2 regions of the Stenotrophomonas sp. 2201_Sma genome follow, and region 1 is predicted to be linked to the other one. Evidence: riboswitches for the same ligand, from Rfam matches in the RefSeq annotation. Region 1 holds a riboswitch; the other holds the start of a gene.
What was found. Region 1 has a riboswitch for glycine ahead of gcvP (aminomethyl-transferring glycine dehydrogenase). Riboswitches for the same ligand answer to the same signal wherever they lie in the genome.
Positions count from the first base shown of each region.

Region 1 (7,415 bases):
GGCCAGGCGGTCGCTGTACTTCTCGGCGTTGAGGCGGATGTCCTCGACATCGACGTTGCCGTTGGCATCGGTCTTGGTGACCACCACCTTCATGCCGCACATCTGTGCCGAGGCCGGGTTGGTACCGTGGGCCGAATCCGGAATCAGGCAGATGTCGCGATGCTCCTCACCGCGCGAGCGGTGGTAGGCGCGGATCGCCAGCAGGCCGGCGTACTCGCCCTGTGCACCCGAGTTCGGCTGCAGGCTGACCGCATCGTAGCCGGTGCATTCGACCAGCATCGCTTCCAGCGACTCGATCAGTTCCTTGTAGCCCAGCGCCTGGTCGGCCGGCACCAGCGGATGGATCTGCGAGAACTCCGGCCAGGTCACCGGGATCATCTCGGCGGTGGCGTTGAGTTTCATGGTGCACGAGCCCAGCGGGATCATCGTGCGGTCCATCGCCAGGTCCTTGTCGGCCAGTGAGCGCAGGTAGCGCAGCAGTTCGTGCTCGCTGTGGTGCGTGTTGAACACCGGATGGGTCAGGAACGCGGACTGGCGCAGCAGCCCGGCCGGCAGCGCGTCGGCGGTGCTGGCATCCAGCGCATCCACATCGGCTTGGGCACCGAAGACGGCGGCCAGCGCAACCACATCGGCGCGGGTGGCGGTCTCGTCCAGGCTGATGCCGACCGAGTCGCTGTCGATCGCGCGCAGGTTGTAGCCGGCGGCGCGCGCCTTGGCGTGGATCTCATCGGCGTGCACACCGGTGACGTGCAGGGTGTCGAAGAAGTCGCCAGCAACCTGCACGCCGGCCTTGCGCAGTGCGGCGGCCAGGATCGCGGCCAGGCGGTGGGTGCGGCGGGCGATGCGGGTCAGGCCTTCCGGACCGTGGTAGACGGCGTACATCGAGGCCATCACCGCCAGCAGGACCTGTGCGGTACAGATGTTGGAGGTGGCCTTCTCGCGGCGGATATGCTGCTCGCGGGTCTGCAGGGTCAGGCGGTAGGCCGGGTTGCCCTGCGCATCGATCGAGACGCCGATCAGGCGGCCGGGCATCGAGCGCTTGTAGGCATCGCGGCAGGCCATGAACGCCGCGTGCGGGCCACCGAAGCCGAACGGCACGCCGAAACGCTGGCTGTTGCCGACCACGATGTCCGCGCCCCATTCGCCCGGTGCGGCGAGCAGGGTCAGCGCCAGCAGATCGGTGGCCACGGCGACCAGGCCGCCGCGTGCATGCACGGCCTCGACCAGTGCCCGGTAGTCGGCCACCTGGCCGAACGTATCCGGGTACTGCAGCAGCACGCCGAAGCTGTCTGCTTCCAGCGCTTCGGCCGGGGTGCCGACGCGCAGCACGATGCCCATGGGCTCGGCGCGGGTGCGCAGCAGCTCCAGGGTCTGCGGGTGCACGGCATCGTGCACGAAGAAGGTGTCCGACTTCGACTTGGCCGAACGCTTGGCCAGGGTCATCGCTTCGGCCGCTGCGGTGGCTTCGTCCAGCAGCGAGGCGTTGGCGATCTCCATGCCGGTCAGGTCGGCGCACAGGGTCTGGAAGTTGATCAGCGCTTCCATGCGGCCCTGCGAGATCTCTGCCTGGTACGGGGTGTAGGCGGTGTACCAGGCCGGGTTTTCCAGGATGTTGCGCAGGATCACGTTCGGCGTGTGGGTGCCGTAATACCCCTGGCCGATGAAGCTGCGCAGCACGGTGTTCTTGTCGGCGATCGCGCGGATCTTCGCCAGCGCCTCCACTTCGGTGATCGACTCCGGCAGCGCCAGCGCTGCCGGCGACTTGATCTTGGCCGGCACGATGGCATCGGTCATCGCATCCAGCGACGCGTGGCCGACGACGTCGAGCATCTGCGCGATCTCGGCGTCATTGGGGCCGATATGGCGCTCGACGAACGCACTGTGGTGCTCGAGCTCACGCAGGGAAGGGGTGTTCTGGGACATGGCGAAGGATCCGTCAGGAAAGGGCACACGCACGGGCACAAGCCGCCGGATGGCGGGCTGCTGGGCGCCCCTCTGTCCTTTTGCCTGAGAGTTTGGAAGCGCGGCTGGCCGCAGCTTCGTGCCCCTTCGGCGCCGGATCGAACCGGTCTCTCCAGAGTTGTGTTGCGGGTGGTATCGGGCCTGAGCGATTACGGGCGTTGCGCCTTCGGCAGCGGTGTTCCGCTTCTCCCACCGTGTTGCCCGCCGATTATAGCCGGTTATGGCCTGCTGCCGGGGCCGCCCGGGCAGGGCCGGCGCCTGAATGGCCGATGGCCCGGGGCGTGCGTTTTGTGCGGTGCTGCATGGCATCGGGCGCATTCCCCGCCTATCATGGGCGGATACCCGAATTCATCTGGCGCCGTCCCTGCTGCAGCGGGACCGGCGCCCGCCGTGCGTGCCGCGCATGGCCTTGCCGGACACCGTTCACATGACCGCCGCTGTTGCTCCGTCCACCCGTCGCATGGCCCTGCTGCTCGCGGGCCTGGCCATGTTCGGCCCGTTCTCCATCGACACCATTTTCCCGGCCTTCCCGCAGCTGGCCCAGCGCCTGGCGGTGGATGAGGTGGCCGTCCAGCAGACCATCAGCGTCTACCTGCTGTTCTATGGCCTGATGAGCCTGGCGCACGGGCCGCTGTCCGATGCCTGGGGCCGCAAGCGGGTGATCCTCGGTGGCCTGGTGGTATTTGCCGGGGCCTCGGTCGGCTGCGCGCTGTCCACTGACCTGCCGACCCTGCTGGCGTTCCGCGCGCTGCAGGGCCTGTCGGCGGGCGTGGGCATGATCGTCGGCCGCGCGGTGATCCGTGACCTGTACCACGGCCATGACGCCCAGCGGTTGATGAGCCAGGTCTCGATGCTGTTCGGCATCGCGCCGGCCATCGCCCCGATCATCGGTGGCTGGATTCTGCTCAGCGGTGCCGGCTGGCCGCTGATCTTCTGGTTCCTCGTGGTGTTCTCGCTGCTGCTGCTGGTGGCCACCGCGCGCTTCCTGCCGGAAACGCATCCGCCGGAGGCGCGGGTACCGCTGTCGCCGCGCGCACTGCTGCGTGACTATGTGCGCATCGGCTTCAACCCGCGTTTCCTGCGCCTGGCACTGGCCGGCAGCATCGGCTTCGGCGGCATTTTCCTGTACATCGCGTCCGCGCCGGTGTTCGTGATGCAGCACCTGCATCTGGGCGAAGGCGACTTCGCCTGGCTGTTCATTCCCACCATCGGTGGCATGACGGCCGGCGCGTTCCTGTCCGGGCGCATGGCCGGGCACACCACGCCGACCCGGCAGGTGACCATCGGCTTCTCCCTGTGCGCGCTGTCGACACTGCTCAACGTCGGCTACGTGGTGCTGGCGCCGCAGTTCGCGCTGCCGTGGGCGGTACTGCCCATTTTCCTGGGCGGCATGGGCATGGCGCTGATCTTCCCGATCCTGGCGCTGGCCGTGCTCGACATGTATCCGCACCAGCGCGGCCTGGCCTCGTCGCTGCAGGCCTTCGCGCAGCTGATGATCAGCACCGTGGTGGCCGGTGTCGTGTCGCCCCTGCTCAGTGCCAGCCCGCTGCATCTGGCGCTGGGCCAGGCCGGCTTCTTCGCCGCCGGGTTTGTGTTCTGGTACTGGGAGCATCTGCGCGAGCGCACCGCCCAGGCGGCCTGCACGGAGGCGTGAGCCCACGGCGGCGACGGCTCGCGGGCTGCGTCGCGGCGCGCGCCAGGCGACGTGAAGCGGCGCAACGGCCGGGGTGCGTTATCCTTGCGCCCCCCACGCAGCGGTAGCGTCCATGTCCATCTCCTCCAAGATCCGCCGCGACCAGCGCCGCCGCAAGGAAGCGCAGGCCGCCAGCCGCGCCGCTGCGCAGGCTTCGCCCGTGGAGCCGCACGCCGAGCTGCGCGACCCGCAGCGCACCCTGCTGGCCGGTATCGTCCGTCGCGACGGCGAGTGGGTACTGGGCATGGATGGCCGCATTGCCGGGCAGACCCACAGCGCGGCACACGTGCTGGCGATGATCATGCAGGCGGGCGAGCTGCATGAGCGCAGCGGCACCCCGGTGCGACTGATGTACTCCGACGCGCTGCGCGACGCCGCGCAGGCCGAAGCGCAGGCACAAGGGCAGACGTTCGAGGAATTCAAGTCCGCGCTGGCCGCGCAGCTGGCCGCGAAGAAGGGGTAGCGCCGGGCCATGCCCGGCGAGCGCAGCGGTGCGATAAAAGCCGCCGGGCATGGCCCGGCGCTACCGGAACGAAAGGGGCGGATCCTCGCGGATCCGCCCCTTTTCTCATTTCGCCGCCGGTGCCGCGCTGGCCTGCCAGCCGCACATCTGGCCTTCGTTCTGCTGCTTGAGCCACTCATTGACCGGGCTGAAGTACTCGATCATCGGGCCGGCATCCAGCTTGTCGGTGCCGGTCAGCTCCTTCAGCGTGGCCTGCCACGGCTGGCTGGCGCCCTTGCTGAGCATCGCCCAGTACTTCTGGCCGGCTTCCTTGTTGCCGTAGAAGGTGCACTCGTGCAGCGGGCCCTTGTAACCCGATGCATCGCACAGGCCCTTGTAGAACTGGAACTGCAGGATGCGGGCGAGGAAGTAGCGGGTGTACGGCGTATTGCCCGGCACGTGGTACTTCGCGCCCGGATCGAAGAACTCCTCGCCGCGGGTGCTGGCCGGGGCAACGCCCTGGTACTTGGCCTTCAGGTCCCACCATGCCTTGTTGTAGTTGTCGGCGGTGATCGATCCATCAAACACGCCCCAGCGCCAGCGGTCGATCATCAGGCCGAAGGGCAGGAATGAAACGCCCGACAGCGCCATGCGCATCTGCGCGTTGATCACGGCCTCGCGGCTTTCCTGCGGTGCATCAACGAGACCAATCGAATTCAGGTACTTGGGCGTCATCGCCAGCACGATCGTGTCGCCGATTGCTTCGTGGAAGCCATCGTTGGCGCCGCCCTGGAACAGGGGCGGCAACGGGTTGTAGGCCAGGTCGTAGTAGATGTGGCCCAGCTCGTGATAGATGGTGGTGAAGTTCTCTTCGTTCGGCTTGATGCACATCTTGGTGCGCACATCGCCTTCCATGTTCATGTCCCAGGCGCTGGCGTGGCAGACCACGTCACGGTCGTCAGGCTTGATGAACTGGGTCTTGTCCCAGTACGACTGCGGCAGCGAGGGCATGCCCAGCGACACGTAGAAATCCTGTGCGCGCTCGGTCATCTGTTTCGCGGTACGCAGTTCGGCCTCGCGCTGGGCCCTGTACTGGCCCGCGACGCTGGCATCCCTGCCAGCCTTGGCCAGCGCAGCACTCAGGTTGGTCTGGTACTGCTTTTCCAGTGCGGCGGTGATGTCCAGGCTTCCGGCACCGGGATAGGGCTCCAGCTGGTCCCACAGGTTGGACCAGTCCTGCTGCCACATGTTGCCCAGCAGGTGCGCGGCGATCAGGCCATTACCCACCTCGGCCTTGTCCTTGCCGTAGGTCTTGTCCAGCTTGCCGCGCGCGTAGCAGTGCAGCTGCTCGTACATCGGCTTGACCTGCTCCCACAGGCGGTCGGTTTCCGGCCCGATCTGCTCCGGCGGCATGTCATAGCCGCTGCGCCACATCTGCCCGGCATCGGTGAAGCCCATGCCCTTTGCACCTTCGTTCACCAGGCTGACGAACTTCTGGTAGTCGCCACGCATGTTCCGCGTGGTGCTGTGCCAGCCCTGCCAGGCATCAAGCTGCGCGTCGTAGTCGCGGCTGCGTGCCAGCACCTGTTCCAGTTCCCCCAGCTGGCGGCAGGAGGCCGGGTCGTTGGCATCGGTGCAGTACTTGCCGGCACCGTAGCTGCCCTCCATGCGGGTGGCGATCTGGGTCAGCTCGGCCAGCTTGGCCGGGTCGCGCGGTGCCGGCATCGAGGACATCAGCTTCAGCAGATGGATCGCACGCTTGCTGTCTGCGCTCATCGGCTGGCCCTCGAACTTCGCGGCCTGCTCGATCCAGCTGTTGAGCTGGGTCAGTGAACGCTCGTTGGCCTTGGCCGCGATGCGCTCCGAATCGCTGTTGATGTAGGTGGAAGACAGCCACTGCGCCGAGGTCATCTCCGGATAGGCAGCCTTGTATTCGGCATTGATGCGGGCAACGAACTGGTCGGCGGTCTCGCCGGCCGGTGCGCTGCTGCCGGCGGTCTCGGCGCCGGGGGACGCTTCCTTCTTGCAGGCAGCCAGGGCCAGCGTGGCGGCGGCGACAGCAGCGGCCAGCAGGAGATGACGGTGTTTCACGGGCGGTCCTTGGGTGGTGAACGACGGCCGAAGGCTAGTGGGCGCGCGTGCCCACCGCAAGTGTGGAAGGTTGGTGGGGTTCGGCAGGGCTTGCAGCCCTGCACCCGCAGAAGCCAAGGCACGTCAACGGCAGAAGCAACAGCAACAGCGGGCTATCCGTGGGATGGCGGGGCGGTGTGGGCTTGCAGGACACGCCGTAAACCCATCCTTGGGGCTCGATGGCGCCATCCATGGCGCCAACGGTCCTGCAAGCCCGCACCGCCCCACCTCTGACAGATCGCGGCGGCCGTTGGTGGGTGTCGACCTTGGTCGACACATCTGTCAGGTATCGACAATCAAATTGGGGTCGGATCCGTTTTCCTCCGGAAAACGGATCCGACCCCATCGGCATGTCCAACAGATTGCGGAAAACTGTCGAAGGCGGGCTGGGTCCGGTGGCGGGGGCGTGAGCCGCATGGATGCGGCGACCGAGCCTACAAGGACGTATTTACGGCGTCCCCCGCCACCGGACCCACCCCGCCTACCCACGGATTGCACGCTGTTGCTGCTGCCGTTGCCTCTGCAGGTGCAGGGCTGCAAGCCCTGCCGAACACCCCTCAACTCTCGCAGCCGGCGAACACGTCGCGATCGCGCTCGTACAGCGCCGTCTTCACCTGCATCAGGCCCAGCACCGACGGGAACAGGTTGTCGTGGTCGGTATACGCTGCCGAACGCTTTCGCACGCACTGCAGGTCCAGCCCGCGACTGCTGGCGAAGCCCGGCGAGAACCACATCGTCATCGGTACGCGGGTCTGCTCGGCCGGGGCGATCGCATAGGGCACGCCGTGCAGGTACAGGCCCTTCTCACCCAGCGATTCGCCATGGTCGGACAGGTAGATCATCGCTGTGTCGTAGTCCTGCATGCCCTGCAGCGTGCCGATGGTCTTGCTCAGGAAGTGATCGGTGTACAGCACCGCGTTGTCGTAGCTGTTGGTGATCTCTTCGCGTGAGCACCGGCCGATGTCACGGGTGTCGCAGGTTGGCTTGAAGCGGGCAAAGGCGGCCGGATAGCGCTCGAAATACGCCGGGCCATGGTTGCCCAGCTGGTGCAGCACGACCACGCGGTCGCCGGGCTTGGCACGCACCTGGGTGGCCAGGTCCTGCAGCAGGATCTCGTCCATGCAGCGGCCGTCGGCGCACAGGCCCGGGGTGGTCGCATCGGACAGCGACTGGAAGTCCAGTCCTTCG
Region 1 is NZ_CM151329.1:3,317,631-3,325,045, reverse strand. Features, by position in the region: gene gcvP (aminomethyl-transferring glycine dehydrogenase) at 1-1,923, opposite strand, end outside; glycine riboswitch at 1,986-2,088, opposite strand; gene ACZLIF_RS15475 (multidrug effflux MFS transporter) at 2,390-3,616, shown strand; gene ACZLIF_RS15470 (hypothetical protein) at 3,729-4,118, shown strand; gene ACZLIF_RS15465 (M2 family metallopeptidase) at 4,224-6,188, opposite strand; gene ACZLIF_RS15460 (phosphoethanolamine transferase) at 6,785-7,415, opposite strand, start outside.

Region 2 (7,415 bases), 680 kb from region 1:
ATCCGACGGATCTGTATTGAATGCAAGCAGAATCCGCCGGGCATGGCCCGGCGCTACCGTTACCGCGCGCGATTCCCGCTTACGTCAGCGGTGACATCACGCCGCGCTGGTAAGCGGGTCGCTCACGCAGGCGTGCGTACCACTCGGCCAGGTGGGGCAGGTCCGGACGCTGGATCGGCAGTTCATACCAGGCGTACACCAGTGAACCCAACGGGATGTCGCCCATCGCGAATGTCGCGCCCGACAGCCACGGCTGCGTGGCCAGCGTCGCATCGGCCATCGCCAGGTAATCGGCGGCGCGCACGATGGCGGCATTGATGCGCGATTCGTCGCGATCTGCCGGCGCGGTGCGCATGATGCCCCAGATCAGATCGCTGTACAGCGGCGCCATCCGCGAGGTGCTCCAGTCCATCCACTTCTCGGCCTGTGCGCGTTCCATCGGATCCTCGGCGTACAGTGTCCCCAGCGCGTAGCGCGCGCTCAGGTAGCGCACGATGGCGTTGGACTCCCACAGCGGCAGGCCGTGGTCCTCGATCACCGGCACCAGGCTGTTGGGGTTCATCGCCAGGTATTCCGGCGTCTGTGTGCCACCGTGGCTGCCGCCCACTTCGATGGACTCGTAGGGCAGGCCGATCTCTTCGGCACACCACAGCACCTTGCGGACGTTGCTGGAATTGCGACGGCCCCAGATCTTCAACATGCGGGTATTCCTTGCGGGCAATGCGAGCGGCAACGATACGCCTGATCGGTGTACATGTGGGCGTGCGGAATGATGCGCGGGGGCGTCGGCCGGGCATGGCCCGGCGCTACCGGTTCTTCTTCGGCAGCGCGCGCACGTAGGACGACTTGCCATCCTTCTTCAGTTCGAACAGACCGATCGCCGCCAGCAGATCACTCAGCTTTCCATAGCCATAGTTGCGCGAATCGAACGAGGCCTGGTTGGCGATCTGGCTGCCCACCGGCCCGAGGTGCGACCAGCCGTCCTCGCCTTCCGCGGCGGACACAGCGCGGCGCAGCATCTTCACCAGACGTGTATCGCTGCGCATTTCCGCGCCGCTCTTGCGCGGGCGCACTTCGTCGCCGCTGCCCGTTTCACCGATGGCCGGCTCGATGGCTCCCGGCTCTGCCGTGCCCTGTTCCACTTCCGGCACGCTGGCATGGGCCTGGCCCAGTGCTTCCAGATAGGTGAATTTGGAACAGGCATTGACGAAGGGTTCCGGCGTCTTCTTTTCGCCGAAGCCATACACCTTCACCCCGTCGGTCAACAGGCGCATCACCATTGGAGTGAAATCAGCATCGCTGGAGACGATGGCGAAGCCGTCGAGGTTGCGCGCGTACAGCAGGTCCATCGCATCGATCACCATGGCCATGTCCGAGGCGTTCTTGCCCTTGCTGTAGGCGAACTGCTGGATGGGCCGGATCGCGTACTCGTGCAGCACCGCCTCCCAGCCTTTCAGCCGTGGGCTCTTCCAGTTACCGTAGGCACGGCGGACATTGGCCACGCCGTAGCGGGCCACCTCCGCCAGCACTTCGTCGATCTTCGATGCGGGCGCGTTGTCGGCGTCGATCAACAGGGCGATGCGCTTTTCCGGTTCGCTCATGGGCCTCTCGCTGGCGGTTGCCTGAATCCGAGTATCGCCGATCCGCGCGCACGCTGACGTGACAGGCCGCCGCCGTGCGAAGATGCCGGACGGTTCCCCATGCCCCCTGGAGTGAGTCGATGAGTCGTGAGCGCGTTCCCCACCTGGTCGTTGTCGGCGGCGGTTTTGCCGGCCTCTGGGCCACCCGTGCGCTGGCACGCGAACGCATCCGCATCACCCTGGTCGACCGCCGCAACCATCACCTGTTCCAGCCGCTGCTGTACCAGGTCGCCACTGCAGGCCTGTCAGCGCCGGACATCGCCGCACCGCTGCGCCACATCCTCGGCCACCAGCGCAACGTGGAAGTGCGGCTCGGTGAGGTCGTGGCCATCGACAGGCAGCTCCGCCAGGTGCGGCTGGCCGACGGCAGCACGCTGGACTACGACAGTCTGCTGCTGGCTACCGGCGCCACTCACGCCTACTTCGGCAACGACCAGTGGGCCGATGATGCGCCCGGCCTGAAGACCCTCGACGATGCCATTGCCCTGCGCCGCAAGCTGCTGCTGGCGTTCGAGCGCGCCGAAGCCGAACCGGACCCGGCCAGGAAGGCGGCATGGCTCAGCTTTGCCGTCGTCGGCGGCGGCCCGACCGGCGTCGAACTGGCGGGCACCCTGGCCGAGATTGCGCGCCATACGCTGCGCAATGAATTCCGCCACATCGATCCGGCCAGCGCCAAGGTGCGCCTGGTGGAAGCCGGTCCACGCGTGCTGTCCTCGTTCCCGGAAGTGCTCTCGCTGAAGGCGCGCCGGCAGCTGGAAAAGCTGGGTGTGGAAGTGCTGACCGGAACGCCGGTGAGCAACATCGACAGCCAGGGCTTCACGCTGGGTGACCAGTTCGTGCCGGCGCGCACCGTGGTGTGGGCGGCCGGCGTGGCCGCCTCGCCGCTGGCGCGCACGCTGGACGTGCCACTGGACCGTGCCGGGCGCGTGCAGGTGCAGCCGGACCTGACCCTGCCCGGGCATCCGGAACTGTTCGTGGCCGGCGATCTGGCCGCGGTGAACCAGGCCAACGGCAAGCCCGTGCCCGGCGTGGCGCCCGCGGCCAAGCAGATGGGCAAGTACGTGGCCGAGGTCATCCGTGCACGCCTGCACGGCAGGCCGGAGCCCGGGCCCTTCAAGTACGCGGACTACGGCAACCTGGCCACCATCGGCCGCATGGCCGCCATCGTGCACCTGGGGCGCCTGCAGCTGTCGGGCGTGCTGGCCTGGTGGTTCTGGCTGGCCGCGCACGTGTTCTTCCTGATCGGCTTCCGCAACCGCATCGTGGTGCTGCTGAACTGGGCGGTGGCGTATTGGAGCTACCAGCGCAGCGCACGCATCATCTTCGGCGATGACCAGGATGACCGCCGGCCGAAACGGTAGCGCAGGTCTGCAAGGGGTCAGATCCCTTTCCTGCGGAAAGGGATCTGATCCCACGTTGGGCACGGCGCTACAAAGATGCGGAATCCAATGCCTGCAACCACGCCAGCTTGCGCTCGCGCGGCAGCTGTTTGAGCTGCCATTCGGCGCGCGAGGCGGCGGAGCGGTCCGGGTACTCGCGCACGGCCAGGATGCGCAGCGGCGGGCGGGCCCGGGTGTAGCGCGCCCCCGTACCGGCGCGATGGGCGGCGAAACGCGCGTCCACGTCGGTGCTGATGCCAGCGTAGTAGCTGCCATCGCGGCATTCGAGCAGGTACAGGAACCACGGGCGGTGGGACGGGGCCATGCCGGGATTATGCCGTGCTGCACCGCAGCGGATATACTGCGCGCGAATGCAGGAGAGAGGCGCCGCGCTGGCGCCCGCCGAAGGCGCAGGCTCCCATGATCGCTCAGGCCGGTGGGCTGGAATCCCACCAACCATGCATTCGACTCGCCGAGCTGGAGAGAGGTCACCGGGCATGCCCGGTACGATCCGCCGAAGGGGCACGCGGCCTACGCCGCTGAACTCTCAGGCAAAAGGACAGCGGGAGCGGCACCGGTCATCGTCATCCCGTCATTGCGCAGGCAATGGCGGCGTCCGCGCATGGCCGGCCCCACCGCGTCCGGAGCCTGTTCCATGTTGCTGTCCATCATCTACCTGATTGCCATTTCCGCCGAAGCCATGACCGGCGCACTGTCCGCGGGACGCCGCCGCATGGATCTGTTCGGCGTGGTCATGATCGCCTGCGTTACCGCGCTCGGCGGTGGTTCACTGCGCGACATCCTGCTTGGCCACTATCCGCTGGGCTGGGTCAAACATCCCGAGTACCTCGGCTTCACCGTGTGCGCGGCGCTGATCGCCACCTGGGTCGCACGCTGGATGCACCACTTCCGCCGCACCTTCCTGGTGCTCGACGGCCTGGGCCTGATCGCCTTCACCCTGATCGGTTGCTCGATCGCACGCGAGGCCGGTCATGCCACGCCGATCGTGCTGATCGCCGGCATGCTGACCGGCGCGTTCGGCGGCGTGCTGCGCGACATTCTGTGCAACGAAGTGCCCCTGATCTTCCAGAAGGAGCTGTACGCGATCATCGCGCTGCTGACCGGCGCCGCCTATCTGCTGCTGCTGCACTGGAACGTGTCCGATGCCACGGCCATCCTGTGCTGCCTGGCGGGCGGCTTCGCCCTGCGCCTGCTGGCGATCCATTACCGCTGGGAAATGCCGAAGTTCGTGTATCACGACGAAGTGCATTGAACGATGGCGTGTTCGCCGGGCATGGCCCGGCGCTACAGAAGAGCGGTATCCACGCATAGCGTGGATCTAGAGCCTGAACTTCATAGGGCTGCCCCCCGCGCGTATCCGCTCTGGATAGTCATCCGACGGATACAGTTGGGGTTCGCATCCCCAACCGCTGTCGGAATCGTGGGCTTCCAGCAACGCAGGATCGATCCATTCGCACAAGTAGTCGCTATCAGATCGTCTTTCGAAGCCTGGACAGTTCACTTTGCCCTCCACTTCAATGGAGTTGTGGGTGCTGCCGAGGTAGCTAGCGCTCAGGTGCCCCGCCACTTGGGTGTAAGTCCCCGTCTCGAGGAAAGTCTGAACAGTCAGATCGCCACCTACGGCCAAAATCCCATCATTTAGTGAGCACGCGTGGAGATGCTCACACACAAGATCGTCGCGTACGAAGACATAACCACCACAGTCAAGATTGCGGGCGCTGAGACTGCCCAGGACGATCACACACCGCATCTCGCCCAGATCATTGAGCACCAGCGTGCCTTCTACGCTCAGATCTCCGTCAACGATCACGCAGTCCGTTTCCCAGTCCGAGCGCCAGTCGCCAACGAGGGACGCCGCAGGCACCACCTTGTACGAAGAGGGGGACTCACGATCATCGCTCGGTTGGTCGGCAGAGGCCGCGATCATCGCCCTGGCCTTCAACGTCGTACGCAGAAGTGCCTGGTCTCCTTCGTTGCGGTAAAGCTCGATTCTTTCATCAAGCTCCGCCAGCAGACTTGCCGTCGTCGCGGGAGACGAGGGTTCAAACCAGTCCTCGATGACGGAGATCGCATCATCGGCAATCGGGCCGCCCTTCAAGCGAACGAGGGCCGTTGCGGCCTCTCCGGAAACTGATCGGCATTCTGGCCCCAGCGGGCTGTCGTCGGGGAAAACGTACATCGGCGGGGTCCAGCCAGGCGAGGCCCCGATCTTCGGCCCAAGCCGCAAGCAGGTTCCATGCAATTCTTCCGAAATCGTGCCGTGGCCTGCCCCTATCCACGCATGGCGTGGATCTACCGCGTCAACCGCATCGTGAATGGTCGGGGTTCGCACCACCCCGGCGATGGACCTGGCGCTGTCGCTCATGCGCAGCGCCAGGCGCATCGCCGGTGCGGACGGGCCGGTCTCCAACTCCGACCGGCCCTGATCGCGGCCGCACCCCCGCAGGCGCAGGCCGCCATCCACACACATGCCGCGCTCAGGCGGCTTCTGACACCGTCACTTCGCGACGGGCGCGCACGGCCGCAGCCAGTCGCTCCAGCACCGTCACCGTGGTGTCCCAGTCGATGCAGCCATCGGTGATGCTCTGTCCGTAGACCAGCGGCTGGCCTTCCACCAGTTCCTGCCGGCCTCCCACCAGATGGCTCTCGATCATCACGCCCACGATGCGCTGTTCGCCGTCCTCCAGCTGAACGGCGATGTCTTCGATCACCTTCGGCTGGTTTTCCGGGTTTTTCAGGCTGTTGGCATGGCTGGCATCGATCATCAGCCGCGTCGGCAGCCTGGCCTTGGCCAGTGCCTGGCAGGCATCGGCCACGCTGGCCGCGTCATAGTTCGGCTGCTTGCCGCCGCGCAGGATCACATGGCAATCCGGGTTGCCGGTGGTCGAAACGATGGCGGTGCCGCCCTGCTTGGTCACCGACAGGAAGTGATGCGGGTTGGAGGCCGCGCCGACCGCATCGGCCGCGATCTTGACGTTGCCATCGGTGCCGTTCTTGAAGCCCACCGGGCACGACAGGCCGGAGGCCAGTTCGCGGTGCACCTGGCTTTCGGTGGTGCGTGCGCCGATCGCGCCCCATGCCACCAGGTCGGCGATGTACTGCGGCGAGATCACGTCGAGGAATTCAACGCCGGCCGGCAGGCCCAGCTTGTTGATGTCGCGCAGCAGGCCGCGGGCAATGCGCAGGCCCTTGTCGATCCGGAAGCTGCCGTCCAGGTCCGGGTCATTGATCAGGCCCTTCCAGCCCACCGTGGTGCGCGGCTTCTCGAAGTACACGCGCATGACGATCTCGAGCTCGCCGGCCAGCGCGTCGCGCAGAGGCTTCAGGCGCTGTGCGTACTCGATGGCCGCATTCGGATCGTGGATCGAACACGGGCCGACCACGACCGCCAGGCGATCGTCGCGGCCATGCAGGATCTGGTGCAGGGCCGCGCGCGAAGCACTGACGGTGTCGGAGGCTTCATCGTCACACGGCAGCATCGCCAGCAGCTGGGCAGGCGGTGTGAGCGGTTCGATGGTGCGGATGCGCAGGTCGTCGGTATGGGGGGGCATGGGGGAGGTCTCCGGTACGTTGGGGGTCCCCAGCGAGGCGGCATGAAAAAAGCCGCCAGGTTCGCTGGCGGCTTTCGGGAATGCGTCTGAAGCTTTCTTCAGGGTGAGCGCAGTCCTTCCTCCGCCAGTGGCTTCGGAAAGTAATACCAGTAAAAGCGGGTAGCGGCTGCGTTCATGGGATGTATTGATAGCACAGCTTCTGCGCAGCACAAAATGTTTCATCCGCAACTGGGGAAGCGGTTCAGCAGCACGGCGATCTAGCGGCTGCCATGCACTTCCACGTCCAGCAGCAGGCCCTCGTGGATATCGGCCCAGCGCTCCAGCACCTGGTCCAGCTCCCGCCTCGCGTCCTCCAGCTGCTCGGGGTTGAGCAGGGACCGCGCCGTGTAGAGATCGGAGACCAGCCGCCGCAGGGTCGATTCCGGTATCGCCACCGAGGGCCCGTCCACATCCGGCAACTGCAACGCCGGGGTGTCGCCGGGAGGGCCGAACAGCGTGACCTGGAGCGTGCTCTGCATGATCGACTTCCCTGCGGGTGGACGTGGGCAATGCACTGTTTACCGCGTCCGGATGACCGGCGCATGTGCCGATGTGCGGATCGATGGTGTCGCGACTGGACCGATGGTGCCACCGCGTTGAGATCTTCCTTCCAGGCTTCTCACCCTCCGGCCGGGAGGGGCCTGCAGGCGCTCAATGCGCGGTTATACGGGCAACGGCATATGCGATACTTCCTCCGTCTCCATGACGTGTCGCGTACTGCCTTGGCATCCCACGCGGACATGTGCTCAAGATGGTTTGCCACCGGAAAAGGGTGGCCGGGTCGG
Region 2 is NZ_CM151329.1:3,995,625-4,003,039, forward strand. Features, by position in the region: gene ACZLIF_RS18375 (primosomal protein N') at 1-20, shown strand, start outside; gene ACZLIF_RS18380 (glutathione S-transferase family protein) at 80-700, opposite strand; gene ACZLIF_RS18385 (NYN domain-containing protein) at 807-1,601, opposite strand; gene ACZLIF_RS18390 (NAD(P)/FAD-dependent oxidoreductase) at 1,721-3,001, shown strand; gene ACZLIF_RS18395 (GIY-YIG nuclease family protein) at 3,069-3,344, opposite strand; glycine riboswitch at 3,384-3,473, shown strand; glycine riboswitch at 3,487-3,592, shown strand; gene ACZLIF_RS18400 (trimeric intracellular cation channel family protein) at 3,675-4,292, shown strand; gene ACZLIF_RS18405 (hypothetical protein) at 4,359-5,405, opposite strand; gene ACZLIF_RS18410 (3-deoxy-7-phosphoheptulonate synthase) at 5,518-6,591, opposite strand; gene ACZLIF_RS18415 (hypothetical protein) at 6,849-7,109, opposite strand.
Region 2: it holds a riboswitch for glycine, as region 1 does, so the genes downstream of both, ACZLIF_RS18400 (trimeric intracellular cation channel family protein) here and gcvP (aminomethyl-transferring glycine dehydrogenase) in region 1, are expected to answer to the same signal.